Regions from separate parts of the Cupriavidus sp. FW305-26 genome, predicted to be linked through region 1. Evidence: predicted binding sites of a transcription regulator. Region 1 holds the regulator's gene; each other region holds the start of a gene.

What was found. The regulator sigma-54, encoded in region 1, starts transcription at its own class of promoters, with help from an activator protein. The targets are predictions, from matches to a motif close to TGGCANGNAANCTGCTTT.
Region 2: the regulator sigma-54 is predicted to act here: its motif matches at 4,829-4,846, upstream of AC3WQZ_RS13150 (ethanolamine ammonia-lyase subunit EutB).
Region 3: the regulator sigma-54 is predicted to act here: its motif matches at 2,090-2,107, upstream of AC3WQZ_RS25900 (PQQ-dependent methanol/ethanol family dehydrogenase).

Annotation. Positions count from the first base shown of each region.
Region 1 covers NZ_JBYTAH010000032.1:47,828-53,923, forward strand. Annotated here, with positions in the region: gene AC3WQZ_RS18295 (KpsF/GutQ family sugar-phosphate isomerase) at 1-506, shown strand, start outside; gene lptC (LPS export ABC transporter periplasmic protein LptC) at 550-1,179, shown strand; gene lptA (lipopolysaccharide transport periplasmic protein LptA) at 1,247-1,897, shown strand; gene lptB (LPS export ABC transporter ATP-binding protein) at 1,966-2,766, shown strand; gene AC3WQZ_RS18315 (RNA polymerase factor sigma-54) at 2,901-4,382, shown strand; gene hpf (ribosome hibernation-promoting factor, HPF/YfiA family) at 4,431-4,781, shown strand; gene ptsN (PTS IIA-like nitrogen regulatory protein PtsN) at 5,238-5,693, shown strand; gene hprK (HPr(Ser) kinase/phosphatase) at 5,775-6,096, shown strand, end outside.
Region 2 covers NZ_JBYTAH010000019.1:27,955-34,050, reverse strand. Annotated here, with positions in the region: gene AC3WQZ_RS13175 (SDR family oxidoreductase) at 1-21, shown strand, start outside; gene AC3WQZ_RS13170 (hypothetical protein) at 45-383, opposite strand; gene AC3WQZ_RS13165 (LysR family transcriptional regulator) at 888-1,817, shown strand; gene AC3WQZ_RS13160 (aminoacyl-tRNA deacylase) at 1,900-2,373, shown strand; gene eutC (ethanolamine ammonia-lyase subunit EutC) at 2,473-3,258, opposite strand; gene AC3WQZ_RS13150 (ethanolamine ammonia-lyase subunit EutB) at 3,269-4,651, opposite strand; gene AC3WQZ_RS13145 (AI-2E family transporter) at 4,856-5,893, shown strand; gene AC3WQZ_RS13140 (FadR/GntR family transcriptional regulator) at 5,939-6,096, opposite strand, start outside.
Region 3 covers NZ_JBYTAH010000056.1:25,979-32,074, reverse strand. Annotated here, with positions in the region: gene AC3WQZ_RS25905 (c-type cytochrome) at 1-224, opposite strand, end outside; gene AC3WQZ_RS25900 (PQQ-dependent methanol/ethanol family dehydrogenase) at 283-2,025, opposite strand; gene AC3WQZ_RS25895 (quinoprotein relay system zinc metallohydrolase 1) at 2,227-3,198, opposite strand; gene AC3WQZ_RS25890 (quinoprotein dehydrogenase-associated SoxYZ-like carrier) at 3,195-3,974, opposite strand; gene AC3WQZ_RS25885 (ABC transporter permease) at 3,992-4,804, opposite strand; gene AC3WQZ_RS25880 (type 1 periplasmic-binding domain-containing protein) at 4,812-6,017, opposite strand; gene AC3WQZ_RS25875 (PQQ-dependent catabolism-associated beta-propeller protein) at 6,010-6,096, opposite strand, start outside.

The DNA of each region.
Region 1 (6,096 bases):
CCAGCACCACCGCGGCGCTGGCGCTGGGCGATGCGCTGGCAGTGGCGGTTCTCGATGCGCGCGGCTTTGGCGAGGAAGACTTCGCGCGCTCGCACCCCGGCGGCGCGCTCGGGCGCAAGCTGCTGACCCATGTGCGCGACGTGATGCGCACCGGCAACGCCGTGCCCGAGGTGCGTGAAAACACCCCGCTGGCCCAGGCGCTGATGGAAATCACCCGCAAGGGCATGGCCATGACCGCCGTGGTGGACCCGGACGGACACGCCATCGGCGTCTTCACCGACGGCGACCTGCGCCGCCTTCTGGAAACCCCGCGCGACTGGAAGACCGTTCCCATCGGCGACGTCATGCACCGCAACCCGCACGTGGTCAACGAGAACCAGCTCGCCGTCGAAGCGGTGCAGGTGATGGAGGCCAACCGCATCAACCAGCTGCTGGTGGTGGATGACGACGGCCGCCTGACCGGCGCGCTGCATATCCACGACCTGACCCGCGCCAAGGTCATCTGAGCGGGCGCGGGCCCGGCACAACCGGCACAACGCCAAGGACACCATGCAGGCACTCCTCGCCTCCCTCAGCGGCATCGTCATGCGGCTGCTGCCGCTGCTGCTGATGGCCTTCGTGGCGGGCAGCACGTTCTGGCTGGTCCAGATCAACTCCCCCAAGGAAGACCCGGCCGCGCAAAGCGCCAAGAAGCATGAGCCCGACTACTTCATGGACCGCTTCTCGGCCACTGAGCTGGCGCCGGACGGCAGCACCAAAATCCGCTTTACCGGCGAGCGCATGGTCCATTTCGAGGATGACCAGACCTACGAGGTGACCCGGCCCGCCATGCGCGCGTATGAGCCGGACCGCCCGCCGGTCACCGCCCGCGCCGATATGGGCCGCATGAACGCCGAGGGTTCGGTGATCGACCTGTACGGCAACGGCTTCGTCATGCGCCAGCAGGGCGTGGACGTGTCCAAGGACCCGCAGCTGACCGCCGCATCCAGTTATTTCCAGCTGCTGGTCAATGACGACATCGTCAAGACCGACAAGCCGGTCAAGCTGACGCGCGGCCCGTCGGTGATGACCGCCAACGGCCTGATCTTCAACAACGTCACGCGCGAAGTACAATTGCTCGGCAATGTACGCGGCACCATCATCACCGGGCCGACCCCTGGCCGCGCGCCGGGGTCCTGAGCCCCGGCCCGGGGGCCGCACCAACCCGCACCAACGTACCCAGACGCCCTCAAGCAACCCTGCCAACATGACTGCTTCCCTGACGACATCGTCCCGTCGACGCACCGCCCCGGCCCTGCTCGCCCTGGCCATGGCCTTCGGCCTGCTGGCCCAGCCCGCCCTGGCCGAGCGCGCGGACCGCGACAAGCCGATGGTGCTGGAGGCGGACAACGCCAGCTATGACGACGTCAAGCAGATCTATACGCTGACCGGCAATGTGGTGCTGACCAAGGGCACCATGATCCTGAAGTCCGACGCCGCCGAACTGCGCACCGATCCCGAGGGCTACCAGTTCGCGGTGGCCACCGCCAAGCCGGGCAAGCAGGCCTACATCCGGCAGAAGCGCGAAGGCGTCGACGAATACATCGACGGCTGGGGCGACCGCATCGAGTACGACGGCAAGCAGGAGTACTCCAAGCTGATCGGCAATGCCCGCATGGCGCGCCTGCAGGGCGCCAAGCAGGTCGACGAGATCCGCGGCGCGGTGCTGACCTACGACAGCCGCAAGGAGTTCTACACGGCTGCCGGCGGCGGTAGCGGCGACGCCGCGGCCGCCAATCCGTCCGGCCGCGTGCGCGCGGTGCTGTCGCCGCGCCAGGACCAGAAGGCCGGCGCCACGGGCAGCGGCGGCTCGCCGCTGGACCTGAAGCCGGCGCCCGCGCCTGCCAACAAACCCTGACGCCTGGCGCCGGCTGCGTGCATCGCATGCGGCCGGCGCCAGAAACGCCTGAACGCCAGACTGTGCCAATGACCGATACCGCAACCATCGCCGACAAGCCTTCCGTCGAAGCCTCCACCGTCCTTGCCGGCGGCAGCACGCTGGTCGTGCGCCACCTGAAGAAACGCTATGGCTCGCGCACGGTGGTCAAGGACGTCTCGCTCGACGTGAAGAGCGGCGAGGTGGTCGGCCTGCTCGGGCCCAACGGCGCGGGCAAGACCACCTCCTTCTACATGATCGTGGGCCTGGTGGCGCTGGACGAAGGCGATATCGTGCTCGACGGCGACCACATCAGCGGCCTGCCGATCCACGAGCGCGCGCGCATGGGGCTGTCGTACCTGCCGCAGGAAGCCTCGGTATTCCGCAAGCTCAACGTCGAAGAGAACATCCGCGCGGTGCTGGAGCTGCAGGTGAGCAACGGCAAGCCACTGCCCAAGGCCGAGATCGAGCGCCGCCTGGATTCGCTGCTCGACGACCTGCAGATCGCGCACCTGCGCAACAACCCGGCGCTGTCGCTGTCGGGCGGCGAGCGCCGCCGCGTGGAAATCGCGCGCGCGCTGGCGTCGTCGCCGCGCTTCATCCTGCTGGACGAACCCTTCGCCGGCGTGGACCCGATCGCCGTGGGCGAGATCCAGCGCATCGTCAGCTTCCTCAAGGCACGCAATATCGGCGTGCTGATCACCGACCACAACGTGCGCGAGACGCTCGGCATCTGCGACCACGCCTACATCATCAGCGAAGGCACGGTGCTGGCCGCGGGCCAGCCCGAGGAAATCATCGCCAATGACGCAGTGCGGCGCGTCTACCTGGGTGAGAACTTCCGCATGTGATGCAGCGGCCTGCCATGGAGCGGCAGGCCTATTCGCGGGCGCACGTGGGCCTGCCACAGCCAGCAGCGATCAGACCGCATAAGCGATAGCAATTTCCGTTCCAACAACGGAAAGATGCGCATAGAATAGGTCGCATGAAACCGTCGCTACAGCTCCGCCTTTCCCAGCATCTGGCCCTGACCCCGCAACTGCAGCAGTCGATCCGGCTGCTGCAGCTTTCCACGCTGGAACTGCAGCAAGAGGTCGAACAGGCACTGACGGAAAACCCTCTGCTCGAACGCGAGAACGACTGGATCGAAAGCCCGCTGCGCGTGGCGGCCGATGGCTCGGTCAACCTGCAGAGCGCACCGGCGCCCGCGCCGGCAGAGCCGCAGGGCAATGGCGAGGCCCGCGCCGACGGCGCGGCTGACGACGACAGCTATGGCGACAGCGGCAACGGCGACGACTATGGCAGCGGCGACTGGAGCCTGGACGACTTTGCCCGCCGCCCCCAGGGCGACGAGGACGAAAAAACGCCGATGCAGCTGCGCGAAGCCGAGCCCACGCTGCGCGAGTACCTGATGGAACAGCTCACGCCGCTGAAGATCTCGGCGCGCGACAAGGGCCTGGCCATCTTCCTGATCGAATCGCTCGACGACGATGGCTACCTGAGCGCATCGCTTGAGGAGATCTGCACGGAGTTGCCGGAAGAACTCGAGTTCGAGATCGAGGAGGTCCACGCCATCCTCACGCTGCTGCAGAGCTTCGACCCGCCCGGCGTGGGCGCGCGCAACGCCGCCGAGTGCCTGGCCCTGCAGTTGCGGCGCCTGACGCACCCGCAGCGCGAACTGGCCCTGAACATCGTGACCAACCACCTGGAGTTGCTCGCAGTACGCGACTACACGCGGCTGAAGAAGGCGCTGCAGGTGGATGAAGCGGCGCTGAAGTCCGCACACGAACTGATCCGTTCGCTGGCGCCCTACCCCGGCCATGCATACAGCCGCCCGGAGGCGGACTTCGTGGTGCCGGACGTGTTCGTGCGCAAGGGTGGCGGCGGCTGGATCGCGCAGCTCAATCCGGATGTGATGCCGAGGCTGCGCATCAATGACATGTATGCGCAAATCCTGCGTGGCGCAAAGGGTGAGTCCGGCACCGCCGGGCTGCAGCAGAAGCTGCAGGAGGCGCGCTGGCTGATCAAGAACATCCAGCAGAGGTTCGACACAATCCTGCGTGTCTCGCAGGCCATTGTCGAGCGTCAAAAGAACTTTTTCAGCCACGGCGAAATCGCCATGCGCCCCTTGGTTTTGCGGGAGATTGCCGATACACTGGGTTTACACGAGTCAACCATCTCCCGGGTGACGACCAATAAATATATGGCAACGCCGATGGGTACTTTCGAACTGAAGTACTTCTTCGGCAGCCACGTGTCCACCGAAACCGGTGGCGCGGCTTCGTCAACGGCCATCCGCGCCTTGATCAAGCAACTGATAGGAGCCGAAGACCCGAGGAATCCCCTTTCCGACAGTCGCATTGCCGAACTGCTGGGCGAACAAGGCTTCGTTGTCGCACGCCGCACCGTTGCCAAGTATCGCGAAGCCCTGAAGATCCCCGCAGTCAATCTCCGCAAGTCTTTGTAGCCGAGCCCACCGCCTGCCTGGTGAGGCTCTTTCAGAAGGAGAAGCGCTATGAACTTCAAGATCAGTGGACACCACCTGGACATCACGCCCCCTCTGCGTGAGTACGTGGAAACGAAGCTGGAGCGAATCGTCAGGCATTTCGATCAAGTCATTGGCGTTAGTGTGCTGCTCTCTGTCGACAACCATAAGGAAAAGGACCGGCGTCAGTACGCGGAAATCAATCTACATCTCAAGGGCAAGGACATCTTTGTCGAAGCGCATCACGAAGACCTGTATGCAGCGATCGACGCACTCGTCGACAAGCTGGACCGTCAGGTGATCCGCTACAAGGATCGCGTGCAAGGCCACGACCGCGAAGCGGTCAAGTACCAGATGGCCGCAGCGCAAATGCAGCAATGACCGTGCCCGGCAGCCCCGCAGCGGGCTGCTGAATCAGGATTGAACAGGCAAGCCGCGCCAAGAAGCGCGGCTTTTTTGCGCCCTCGCGTTCCCGGTTGCCGCCGGCATGCCGCGCCCGCACTGGCGGCGCGCCCCGGCTGTGGCGCCGGAGCCGATGCTTTTCACCCGAATGAGCAAGGGTGTTCGCAAGCGCTGCGCCAAGGTGTATGCTGCGCCATACAAAGAGAGGGAATCCTGGCCGTGCCCCGCACCGGTGCACCGGCTCCCCGCCGCGGAGGCACCATTGCATCACCATGTATCTTTCTGCACCGGCTTGCCCCGTTGCGCTGCACAATGCGGGAGTAGTCGCTGCTCTATAATGGGCCGGACGCCTCCGGCCAGGCCAACGGCAGGCCGGAGCCAGCCCACTGCCCGGCGGAACGGTCCGCCCGCTAACTGAAATCCTGCGCATCGCCCATGAATCGTTTGGCCAAATTGCTGCCACCCGGCAACATCACCCTCGACGTCAGCGTCACCAGCAAGAAGCGTGTGTTCGAGCAGGCCGGGCTCCTCTTCGAGAACAACCATGGTGTGGCGCGCGCCATCGTGACGGACAACCTGTTCGCGCGCGAGTCGCTTGGATCCACCGGCCTGGGCGCCGGCGTGGCAATCCCGCACGGCCGCATCAAGGGCCTGAAGCAGCCGCTGGCCGCGTTCATGCGCCTGGCCGAACCAATTCCGTTCGAATCGCCCGATGGCAAGCCGGTATCGCTGCTGATCTTCCTGCTGGTGCCCGAACAGGCTACGCAGCAGCACCTGGAAATCCTGTCCGAAATCGCGCAACTGCTTTCCGACCGCGACATGCGTGAAGGGCTGGCCACGCTGCCCACGCCCGATGCCGTCCATCAGTTGCTGATCGCATGGCATCCCTGATCCCCTGATCCCTCAAGCGGGCCGGCACCAGACCGGGCAGGCGCCAAGGCGCTTCGCAAACCGCCCCACCAGTCATACCGCATGGAACTCACCGGCGTCACCTCCCAGTCCATCTTCGACGACAACGCAGCCGACATCAAACTCTCGTGGGTGGCCGGCCTGGAAGGTGCGGATCGCGCCTTCGATGTGGAGTTCGCCCGCGAAGCCACCTCCGCCGCCGACCTGGTGGGCCACCTGAATCTGATCCACCCCAACCGCATCCAGGTGCTCGGCAAGCCCGAGATCACTTATTACCAGCGGCTGGACGACGAGACCCGCAAGCGCCAGATGGGCGAGCTGATCCTGCTGGAGCCGCCCTTCCTGGTGATCGCCGACGGCATGGAGCCGCCGCCCGACCTGGAAC
Region 2 (6,096 bases), on a different contig from region 1:
GTGAACGGGGGCTTTGCCTGAGCCGTTGCCCGCCGGGGCAGAAGTCAGCCCCCGGGCGCCGGCAAGGATAGTTCGCAGCGCTGGCGCGCCAGCGTGTCGCGCGAGTAGCCGTGGCGCACGCGCAGCTGGTGCTCTACGGCGTCGGCCTGGTCCAGGCAGGCGAACACCAGGTCGTCCTTTACGCGCTGCGAAACACCCTTCAGGCGCGGCGCTTCATACGCGACCTGGCGCGCACGGCAGCGCAGGAACAGCAGCGTTTCCTGCGAGGCGGTGATCAGCTGGTCGTGCTCGATCCGCTTGCATTCGACCAGGTCCTGGGCAGGGGCGCTGGCGCCGGCAAAGAGCAAAGGCAGGCACAGCCATCGACGCAACGAGCGGTGCATGGCAAACGGGGGGCGCAGTAGGCCAGTTGAAGGTCCGGCTCGCATCATTGCCCATCCCCGCGCACAGTGCAAGCCGCAGCGCACGCAATACCCTGTTGCGTTTGGGCGCCAGACGGGCCGCAGCCAGATTCAGTGTCCAGCCACATGGACAATCGCGCGCAAACCCCGATGGCTGCGTCGACCCGGCCGGTCCATGCTGCATCGCAGCACGATCAAGGGGTGGGCAGGTCCGGCGGATCGGCTACGCTTCGATGGCAAATGCGCCGCCGTGCGCGCCAGTTCACGCCCCAGACCGGCGGGCTTCCGCCCGGCCTTCCCCCACGCTGATCGGCGGCCAGTTGCTGGCGGTGCTGGTGGTGGTGATCCTGCAGCAATGCCGCGCCAGACCAGATACCTGCATCACGAGCATTGATGCGCACCCCGCGGTGCTATGCCGCGGGACGCCGCCAAGAGCATGGCAATATACGGGGGCCGTAATCGCCCCCCTCTTTCGTTGATCACCCCATGGACCTGAACGCCCTGCGCCTGTTCGTCGACATCGTCGATGCGGGCAACCTGAGCGCGGCCGCGCGCAAGCTCAAGATGACGCGCGCCAATGTCAGCTACCGGCTCAAGGCGCTCGAAGAAGAGCTGGGCGTGCAGCTGCTGCGCCGGACCACGCGCCATGTCGAGCCGACTCCGGTCGGTGCCGGCTTGTACGAGCACGGCCGCAACATCCTGGGCGAGGTAGCCGCCGCCAATGCGCTGATCAGCAATATGGGCAAGAGCCTGAAGGGCCATGTGCGGCTCTCGGTGCCTACTGGCCTGGGCCATTCACTGCTGTCGCCGCTGCTGGTGCTGTTCAAGCAGCGCTATCCCGACATCACGCTCGACGTGGTCTTCGACAACCGTGTGCACAACCTGGTGTCCGAGGACGTCGAAGTGGCCCTGCGCATCATCTCCACCCCGCCGGATTCAGTGGTCGCCACCGAGATCGGCGAAGTCGACTGGATCGTGTGCGCGTCGCCAGCCTACCTGGCCGGCCACCTGGCGCCGCAAGCGCTGTCCGAGCTGCAGGGGCATGCGTTCGTGTGCGCGTCGCCCGAGGGGCAGAAGCTCAAGGCAACGGGCATCCGGCACAGTGGCGGCGGCGACGGCGGTGAGATCCGTGAGCAGGTGGTGCTGGAGCCAACGCTCACCTCCGAGAACTTTGCCTTCCTGAAAGAGGCGGTGCTGGCGGGCCTGGGCATCGGCATCTTCCCGATCTATGCGATCGGCGCGGAACTGGACAGCGGCGCCCTGGTGCCGCTGCTGTGCGACTACCGCATCAGCGTGTTCGGCAGCAAGCTCTACATGCTGACCATGCCCAACCGCTACCAGACGCTGGCGACGCGCTACCTGCTGAACTTCCTGAAGACCGAACTGCAGGCAGTGTGGCCGCGGCTGCACCGCTAGCGGTGCCTCCGGCAGCGGTCGCCACGGACTATAGTAGGAGCACAAGGATAACCGTCGGCGCATCCGCACCTGAGGAGCTACCATGGCCCTGGCTAGCACGCTTGCAAGCTGCCTGAGCAGCAAGAACACCCAGTACGACATCATCCGCCACCCTTATACCCTCAGCAGCATGGCCACTGCCGAGGCAGCGCATGTTCCCGGGGACCGGCTGGCCAAGACGCTGTTGCTGGAGGATGACCGCGGCTATGTGGCTGCCGTGATTCCTTCAAGCCACCATCTGCACATGGCCGCCATCTGCGAACAGACCGGGCGCAACCTGGTGCTGGCGCATGAGGACGAGATCCGCGAGATCTTCAAGGATTGCGACCTCGGCGCGATCCCGCCGGTGGCGATGGCCTACGGCATGCAGACCTATGTGGACGACAGCCTGATGGCGCAGCCCGACGTGTATTTCGAAGGCGGCGACCACCAGGAACTGGTGCACATGAGCGGCGAGCAGTTCTCGAAGTTGATGTCGGACGCTGGGCACGGGCAGTTTTCGCGCCGCATGATGTAAGCGGCGCCTTTTATTGGCCACTGGACGGCCGCCACGCGGGTTGCTAACCCGCGTGGTGGCCGTTTTGCTGCTGGCGGGCGGGTGAGCGAGGGAGACGCTTCAGCCTTCAGGCAACGCCGGCACGCTGTCGTCCTTCAGGTCCACGCCCGAGCGGCCCAAAGCCGCCGCGCCGCGCAGCAGGAAGGCCAGCCGGTCGGCGGCCTGCGCATACGGCAGGCCTTCGGGGCGCACGTTGGAGATGCAGTTGCGCTCGGCATCGGTGCGGCCCGTGCGCGGCGCATGGGTCAGGTAGATGCCAAGGCTGTCGGGCGAACTCAGGCCCGGCCGTTCGCCGATCAGCATCACCACCTGGCGCGCGCCCAGCAGCTCGCCGATCTCGTCGCCCAACGCCACGCGCGACTGCTCGGCCACCACCACCGGGCCGATGCGCCATGTCAGCGGCAGGCGCGGGCGGGTGGCATCGAGCAACGGCAGCGCGTGCGTCTGCGTGGCCAGCGCGGACAGACCGTCGGCAACCACGAACACCACATCGGGCGCCTCGCCAGGGCGTGCCGCGGCCAGCCGCGCGCGGCTGGCATCGTCCAGGCGCCGGCCCAGGTCTGGGCGCCGCAGGTAGTGCGCGCGGTCCGGCGCGGCGCTGTGCACGGCAAGGTTCGGCACCCCCGCCGCATCCAGCGCCGCGGTGACCGCGCCCACGTCCAGCGGCAGGTGCACCGCATCGCGCGCCTGCGCATGGGCCAGCCCGAAGGCCAGCACCGCATCGGTGGTCTGGCTGTGGCCGGTACGGCCCAGCGCTACACGCGCGCGCGTGAACTGGCGCAGGCGTTGCCAGGGATCGGCATCGGTGTTGGCAGGATCGGCGGGAGGCGGGCGTCTGGCCGTCATCGGCTGTACCTTACAGGCTGTGGGCCATCTGCAGCAGCGGCTGGCGCGCGGCGGGCTCGAGCAGCCTGCCGCTGGCATCGGCAATGCCCATGCGCTGCAGCCAGGCCTCGAACTCCGGCGCGGGGCGCAGCCCCAGCACCTCGCGCAGGTACAGCGCATCGTGGAACGAAGTGCTCTGGTAGTTGAGCATGATGTCGTCGGCGCCGGGCACGCCCATGATGAAATTGATTCCGGCCACGCCGAACAGCGTCAGCAGCGTGTCCATGTCGTCCTGGTCGGCCTCGGCATGGTTGGTGTAGCAGACGTCGCAGCCCATCGGCACCCCCATCAGCTTGCCGCAGAAGTGGTCTTCCAGACCGGCGCGGATGATCTGCTTGCCGTCGTACAGGTATTCGGGACCGATAAAGCCCACCACCGTATTGACCAGCAGCGGCGCGAACGCGCGCGCCACCGCGTAGGCGCGCGCCTCCATGGTCTGCTGGTCGACGCCGTGGTGCGCATTGGCCGACAGCGCGCTGCCCTGCCCGGTCTCGAAGTACATCAGGTTGTCGCCAACGGTGCCGCGCGCCAGCGCCTGCGCGGCGTCGTGCGCCTCGGCCAGCAGCGCCAGGCTGATGCCGAAGGCCGCATTGGCGCGCTCGCTGCCGGCCACCGACTGGAACACCAGATCCACCGGCGCGCCCTGCCCGATCGCGCGCAGGGTATTGGTGACGTGGGTCAGCACGCAGGATTGCGTGGGGATGTCGAAGCGGCTGCGCAGCTCGTCGATCATGCGCAGCAGCGAGACAATGGCGCCCAGGTTGTCCGAAGCCGGGTTGACGCCGATGGTGGCATCGCCGCAGCCATAGAGCAGCCCGTCGATGATCGACGCGGCAATGCCCTTGGGATCGTCGGTCGGGTGGTTGGGCTGCAGCCGCACCGAGAGCCGGCCCGGCAGCCCCACCGTGCTGCGAAAGCGCGTCACCACCTGGCACTTGCGCGCCACCGCCACCAGGTCCTGGTTGCGCATCAGCTTGCTGACCGCGGCGGCCATCTCCGGGGTGATGCCCGGCGCCACCCGCGCCAGCATGGCGCTGTCGGTTTCATGCAGCAGCAGCCAGTTGCGCAGGTCGCCCACGGTAGTGGCGCCGATGGCGGCAAAGGCCGCGCCATCGTGCCGGTCCAGGATCAGGCGCGTGACCTCGTCGTCCTCGTACGGCACCAGCGCCTCGGTCAGGAACTGCTTGAGCGGCACCTCGGCCAGCGCCAGCCGCGCGGCCATCCGCTCCTGCTCGCTGGCCGCGGCAACGCCCGCCAGCGCGTCGCCGGAACGCGCCGGGCTGGCCCGGGCCAGTAGCGTGCGCAGGTCGGCAAAGACGTGGCGGTGGGTACCGATGGTGTGGGTGTAGGCCATGCGTTCCGTTCCTGGACTCTGGAGAAAACGATGACAGCGGTGCGCCGGGCGCCTTGCCGGGCGCGATTCCCCCTAATATAGACAGCCTTTGCGTGTGCCGTGATGCCAACATCGCCTCAGCGCACACGGCCTGACTCAGGAACAACATCTGGATCGGCGAGAATCCAGAATAAATTTTGAGCAAATTGCATGCCGGAGACCCCGATGAAAGACCCAGACCCGACCGCCACCCCGCGCCTGCTGCCGGCCGCGTGGTACAGCGTCGGCACCGTCGCCTACCTGCTGACCGCCCTGGCGCTGTGGACCGTGCTCCACGCCAACCTGGTGGCGGCATTGCTGTCCGGCCTGCTGCTGTACTCGCTGGTGGACGTGCTGGCGCCGCGCCTGCAGCGCCTGCACCAGCGCCACGACGCCCTGGCCGTGGCCATCCTGTCGGCGCTGATCCTGCTGGGGCTGACGCTGGCGGGCTGGCTGCTGGTGCGCTTTGTCAGTGGCGAAGGCAATACCCTGGACGGGCTGCTCAACCATGTGGCCGACATCATCGACCGCTCGCGCGGGCAGATGCCGCCGTGGCTTAGCGATGCGCTGCCCAAGGGCGTGGACGAGCTGGCCAACACGCTGATCGAGACGCTGCGCGAGCATGCCGCGATGGCGCAGAAGCTGGGCGCCGAGGTGCTGCGCACGCTGGTGCATATCCTGATCGGGCTGGTGATCGGCGCGATGGTGGCGCTGTACCGCGCGGTGGTTCGGCCCAATCGCCGGCCGCTGGCCGCGGCGCTGGTGGCGCGCGCACGCACGCTGCAGCAGGCGTTCTCGCAGTTCATCTTCGCGCAGATCCAGATCTCCACCATCAACACCGTGCTGACGGCGATCTACCTGCTGCTGATGCTGCCGCTCTTTGGTGTGCACCTGCCGCTGACCAAGACGCTGGTGGTGATCACCTTCGTTGCCGGGCTGCTGCCGGTGCTGGGCAACCTGATTTCCAATACGGCCATCGTGGTGGCCTCGCTGTCGGTGTCGCTGCCGATCGCGGTGGCGTCGCTGGTGTTCCTGGTGGTGATCCACAAGCTGGAGTACTTCCTGAACGCGCGCATCATCGGTGCGCGCATCCAGGCCGCGGCGTGGGAACTGCTGATGGTGATGCTGTTGATGGAAACGCTGTTCGGCATCCCGGGCGTGATCGCCGGACCTATCTTCTATGCCTACCTGAAGCGGGAGCTGGCCGGCGCCGGACTGATCTGAGTGCCGCAGCCGGCTCGCCGCGGCGGTGGTAGGACCAATGCCTGCTCAGGCGCCGTCCTGCTCCACCCGGCTGCGCACGAAGTCGATATGGGTCTGCATGGCGGTGCGCGCCTCTTCCGGGCGGCGCGCGCAAATCGCATCGCACAGCGTGCGATGCTGCAGCAGCAACAGGTCTGACGCGCCGTCGTCCTGTTCGCGCAGGC
Region 3 (6,096 bases), on a different contig from region 1:
CCTTCGCGGATCTTCTTTGCCAGCCGCTCCGCCGCCTGGCTGTCGCCCTTGTACTTGGCAGCCACCTCGGCAAACCCCGGGCCCACCAGCTTTGACTGCATGCCATGGCAGGAAAAGCAGCCGCTCTTGTCGGCCAGGGCCTGCATGTCGGCGGCCGTGCCGGCCAGCGCCGCGCCCGGCAGCAGCGCCGAAGCCACCGCCAGCGCCATCCATTCCTTCTTCATACCTGAGTCCCGTTTCATCCTGTTGCACCCGCGCCGGGCAGTGTCATCTCCCGCCAGCTCAGCTCTTGTGCAGCTTGAACACCCACACCGAGCCGCCCTGCTCCAGGAAGTTCACGCGCTTGGCCACCTCGCCGCCCCACAGCGGCACCGCGCCGCCCCAGCCGGACACCACCGCCACGTACTGCTCGCCGTTCTCTTCCCAGGTGACCGGGGGCGCCACCACGCCGCTGCCGGTCTGGAACTGCCACAGCTCCTTGCCGGTCCTGGCGTCGGCCGCCTTCAGGTAGCCTTCCGGCGTGCCCCAGAACACCAGCCCGCCGGCGGTGGTCATCACCCCGCCCCACAGCGGCGCGCTGTTCTTGACCTCCCACATGATCTTGCCGCTCTTGGGGTTGATGGCCCGCAGCGTGCCGATATAGTCCTCGTTCAGCGGACGGATGGTGAAACCCGCGCCCAGGAAGGCAGCGCCCTTCTTGTAGCTGATGGGCTCGTTCCAGATATCCATGCCCCACTCGTTGGCGGGCACGTAGAACAGGCCGGTCTGCGGGCTGTAGGCCATCGGCTGCTGGTTCTTGCCGCCAAGGAAGCCCGGCGCGGCAAACACGGACTTGCCCTTCTTCTCGTCGCTGCCGGCGGCGGGGTCGCCGGGGCGGCCTTCGGCGATGTAGTTGGGGCGGCCGCTCTTCAGGTCGATGCCGGTGGCCCAGGTGATCTTCCTGACGAAGGGGAAGGCGTTGACCAGCTTGCCGCTGGCCGCGTCGTTGACGTAGAAGAAGCCATTGCGGTCGGCCTTGCCGCCCATGCGCTTGCCGTCCAGGTCGAAGGTCACGAACTCATTGACGCCATCGAAATCCCAGCCGTCGTTCGGGGTGTTCTGGTAGTGCCAGGCGATCTTGCCGGTGGCGGGATCCAGCGCCACCGTCGAGGCCGAGTAGAGGTTGTCGCCCTTGCGGATATGGCTGTTCCACGGCCCCGGATTGCCGGTGCCGAAGTACACCAGCCCGGTGGCCGGATCGTAGGTGCCGCCCAGCCAGGTGGCGGCGCCGCCGGTCTTCCAGGTCTCGCCTGGCCAGCTTGCGTTGGCGGTGCCGGTCACGCCGTTCTCGGTCTTGTTGCCGTCCTTGTCGTACTTGTAGCCCATATGGCCTTCGACCACCGGCCGCGACCACACCAGCTGCCCGGTCTTGGCATCGCGTGCGTCGACCCGGCCCACCACGCCGAACTCGCCGCCCGAGATGCCGGTCAGCACCATGCCCTTGACGATCATGGGCGCCGCCGTGTACGAATAGCCGGCGGCGTAGTCCTCCAGCTTCTCCTTCCACACCACCTTGCCGGTCTTCTGGTCCAGCGCCACCAGCTGCGCATCGAGCGTGCCGAAGATCACCAGGTTGTCGTAGAGTGCCGCACCGCGGTTCACCACGTCGCAGCACGGCATGATGCCTTCGGGCAGCCGGTGCTCATACTTCCAGAGCTTGCGCCCGGTCTTCAGGTCCAGCGCATAGATGCGCGAATACGAGGCCGTCACGAACATCTTGCCGTCATGGATCAGCGGCTGCGATTCCTGCCCGCGCTGCTTCTCGCCGCCAAACGAGAACGACCACGCCGGCACCAGCTGCCCGACGTTCTTCGTATTGATGCGCGACAGCGTGGAATAGCGCTGGCCTTGCGGGCCCATGCCCCACGACAACACATCGCCGGGGCTCTTTGCGTCGTTCTCGATCATGGCATCGGTCACAGCCGCCTGCGCGGCCAGACTGGCCGCGGCAGCCGCAACCGCCATCACTACTCGTAACGTCCTCATTGCCATCTCCTCTCTTGTTTTGGGTTTCCCAGGTGCGCCACTGCGCCACCCACCAGACACGCCTTTGGCAATTCCCATGCCAGTCGCATCCCCGCACCAGCACGCCGGTTGCGGCCCGGTTGCGTGATGACGGCCGTGCCAGCGCGCAACACTGCGTTGCAGTTGCTCCAGAACTGAACAGCCCGCCTCGGCTGGCCGGCGTCAGTGGCCAAGCGCGGCTTCCTCACGCGCCGGGTAGAGATGGCCGACGTTGCGCAGGTACTCCGCGGGCATCGCGGCCCAGTGCGCGTAGGGCTGCGGCACCGGCATCGCGATGACCTCGGCCAGGTCGCGCCCCTGCGCCGCGGCCTCGCGCAGGCGCGTATCCAGCCATTGCAGGTAGCCGCGCGTCTGCGCGATGGCCTCAGCGCCGCCGCCGGCCGCAGGCACTGGCCCGTGGCTGGGGACCAGCACGCGCGCCCCGCTGTCGGCCAGCAGCGCCTGCAGCCGGCCCAGGCTGGCCAGCCAGCGGCCGATATCCGCGTGCGGCGTGGTCGGAATGCGTTGCCGGAACACCAGCCCGCCGGCAAAGACCACGCCCGCGCTGTGGTCCAGCACCACCAGGTCGTCGCCGGTATGGCCGTCCAGGCGCACCAGCTCCAGCGTATGGCGCCCGATCGTGAGCCGGCCCGGCGCCAGCGCGTGCGCAGCCGGCACGGGCTCGGTGCCGCGCATCCAGTCGCCGCACAGGCGGTAGAGGTTGTCGGCATAAGCGGCGCCCTCGCGCCGCGCCCCGTCGATGGTGCCGGCCAGGGCGCTGCCGCCCACATCGGCATAGGCCTGGTTGCCGAAGAAATAGTCGGGATGCAGGTTCAGGTTCAGCACCAGCCGCACCGGGGCGGCCGTGACCGATGCAATCGCCTTGCGCTGCTGCTCGCCATACAGCCGCGACGGGCCGGTGTTGATGACCACCACGCCGTCGCCGGTGTCGATGAACGCCGTATTGATGATGTTGCAGCCGTTGCCGGGCGCGAAGTCGGCATTGGCGCCTTCCAGCAGCCACACGCCCGCGGCGATCTCGCGCGGGGCCAGGCGATAGTCAGGAGGCTGCAGCGCAGCCTGCTGGGCGAATGCCGGCGGCACGGGCTGGCCCGCCAGGCATAGCAGCAACCACAGTAGCAATCGCCGCTTCATGGTGACACCCGCGCCGCGATGCGGTTGCCGTTGTTGTCGTGGCCGGCCACCGTCATGCCCGGCGGCACGGCATCGCGCAGGTCGAAGGAGAAGATCGGATTCTCGGCAACCGGCTCATGCAGCGTCAGGCGCAGCAGCGGCTGCCGGGCCGCGTCGGCAAGAACCAGGGTCTCGATGTGGAACGCCGGGATGCCCGCTGCCAGTCCGGTATCCATCGGATGCATCACGCGCAGCCGCACGCGTGCCGCGGCCCCGCCGAAGCCCGGGAACACACGCGCGTCCACGCGATTGAGCGTGCGGCTCCAGCTGCCGTCGCGGCGGGTGGCGCCGGGCACCGTACAGCCCCCGCCGCCGGCATCGACCAGCACGCTGCCGACATGCCAGGTGCCATCGCGCGTGCGCGCCGCCACCCGCACCGGCGAAGCCTGTTCCAGCTTGAAGCGGAACGACAGCGACGGGCGCACCCGCAGCGGTTCGAACGCCAGCACCTCGCGGATCGGGTTGCGGTCGACCGCCACCACGATGCGATCCACTTCGCCCAGCGCCGAGGCATCGAAGGCGATCGGCACGCGCATGGGGTCTTCCGCAAACGCCGGCCCGGTCACCCTGACGCGGCTGTCGAACACCACCGGGCCAGACTGCAGCAGCTCCTTGTGGATCCAGGCCCATTGCGGCGACTGCAGCGGATCGCTGTGCGCGATGACGGCGCCCGCTGCCCCGGCAGCCGCTACCGCCGCACTGGCCAGGCCCAGTGCGGCCGCCATCAGCAGGAGCATGCCCCGCGTCCGGCGCCTCATGCCTGCTGCCCCCGGCGCGCCATGCCGCGCTGCGGGTCGTAGCCCTGCAGCGCCAGCGCGAAGAACACCACCGCGCTGCCCGCCACCACCGCCAGGCTCAGCGGCGCCACCTGCCCGTACAGCGCAAAGCGGATCGCCTCGACCGCGTGGGTGAAGGGATTGAAGCGGGCCAGCTGGTACACCAGCTCCGCGCCCGACTCCTGCAGCTTCCACAGTGGATACAGCGCCGAGCTGATGAAGAACATCGGGAAGATCACGAAGTTCATGGTGCCGGCAAAGTTCTCGAGCTGGCGCACATGGACCGACAGCAGCAGGCCCAGCGCACCCAGCATCAGCGCGGCCAGCGCCATGGCGCCCGTCGCCGCCAGCAGGTGCAGGGACTCGAAGCGGATGCCGAAGGCCATCGCCACCAGCAGGAACGCGGCCATCTGCAGCAGCGACAGCACCGTACCCGCCGCCAGCTTGCAAGCCAGCAGCCAGCCCCGCGGCAGCGGCGCGGTCAGCAGCAGCCGCATCACGCCCATCTCGCGGTCGTACACCATGGCCAGCGACGACTGCATGCCGTTGAACAGCGCGATCATGCCCAGCAGTCCGGGCGCCACGTAGACCTTGTATTCGATGTAGGTGTCGTAGGGCGGCGCAATGGCGACGCCCAGCGCGTTCTGGAAGCCCGCGGCAAACACCAGCAGCCACAGCAGCGGGCGCACCAGCGACGACAGCAGGCGCCCGGGCTGGCGCAGGTACTTGCGCAGCTCGCGCCCGCAAACCGCGCGCAGCGCGCGCCAGCGATGGATCAGGATGGAGGCCATGGGTGCGCTACGCGGATGGGGCCCGGCACGCCGTGTCGGCTTCATCGGCGCCCAGGGTGTCGAGGTTGTTCTTCGGATGCAACACGCCTTCCACCGGGGCCATGCCGGCCACGCCGTCGGGGTGGGCCAGCAACACCGGCTGGCGCAGCTGGCGGTCCCAGCGGCGGAACGACAGCGGCGGCCCCTTGAAGCCGTCCACCACCACCTGCCCGGCGGCAAGCGCCTGCGCCTGTCCGGCAAACCCGGCCCCCGGCAGGCGCGCCACGCTCTCGGCAATGGCCTTGACCGCCACCCAGGCAGCCCAGTCGTAGCCGGTCATCGGACGGCCCGCCGCGCGCATGAAGCGCCGGTTGAGCTGCGGCCCGCCATTGCGCTCCCAGGCCCAGTGCCACGCCTGCGCGCCCAGCCCGCCGGCGCCCACCACCGGGCGCGGCAGCAGCGTGGCGTAGGGCACGCCGCGGGCGAACTCGCCGTCGGCATCGGCCACCACCACCACGTCATAGTCCACGCCGCCGGTCAGCAGGCCGAGGTTGGCCTGGTCGCGCTCACGCGGGTCGTTGGACAGCCGGAAGGCGCGCTGCGCCGACCAGGCAATGCCAAAGCGCCGCGCCGACGCCACCAGCGCGTCGCGCTGCGCCGCATCGGCCGCGGACGGGCCGCTCAGCAGCAGGGCGCGGCGCCATTTGCGCAGCGCCAGGTACTGCATCAGCGCATCCGCGCGCATGCGCAGGCTGGGCAGCGTGTGCAGCAGCACCGGCGCGCAGCCGGCGCCGCGCAACGCGTCGTCGTCGGCCGACACGTTGAACAACAAGGCCTCGCCCGGCTTGACCGCGCCCGTGGCCGCCCTGACCGATGCCGGCGGCAGGTCCAGCAGGATATAGCGCGTGCCCTGCCGCGCCAGCGCCGCGACCAGCGGGGCCACCTCGGCTTCAGTGCGGGCTTCCTGTGCTTCCAGCCTGAGCGACTGGCCCGCGGCCCCGAGCGCCACGCGCGCTTCGGCGGCCGCCACCTGGGCGCCGTCGAGCGCACGGCCCTGCGGCTGGCCGGGATAGCGCTGCGCCAGGCGCCGGGGCGCATAGCGCGCGTCGTCGGCCTGCGACACGACCGCCACGCGCACCTCGGCAGCGTGCACCGCGGCAGGCAGCCACGCCAGCGCCACGGCGCCCAGCCCGGCACGCCACCACTGCCACCACGCACGCGAGCGCTCAGTCATCGATCGCCACCGAATGCGGCACCCGGCCCGCCTTGAGCGTGGCCACCGCCTTGCGGCTGGCGGTGTCCACCACGCTGAC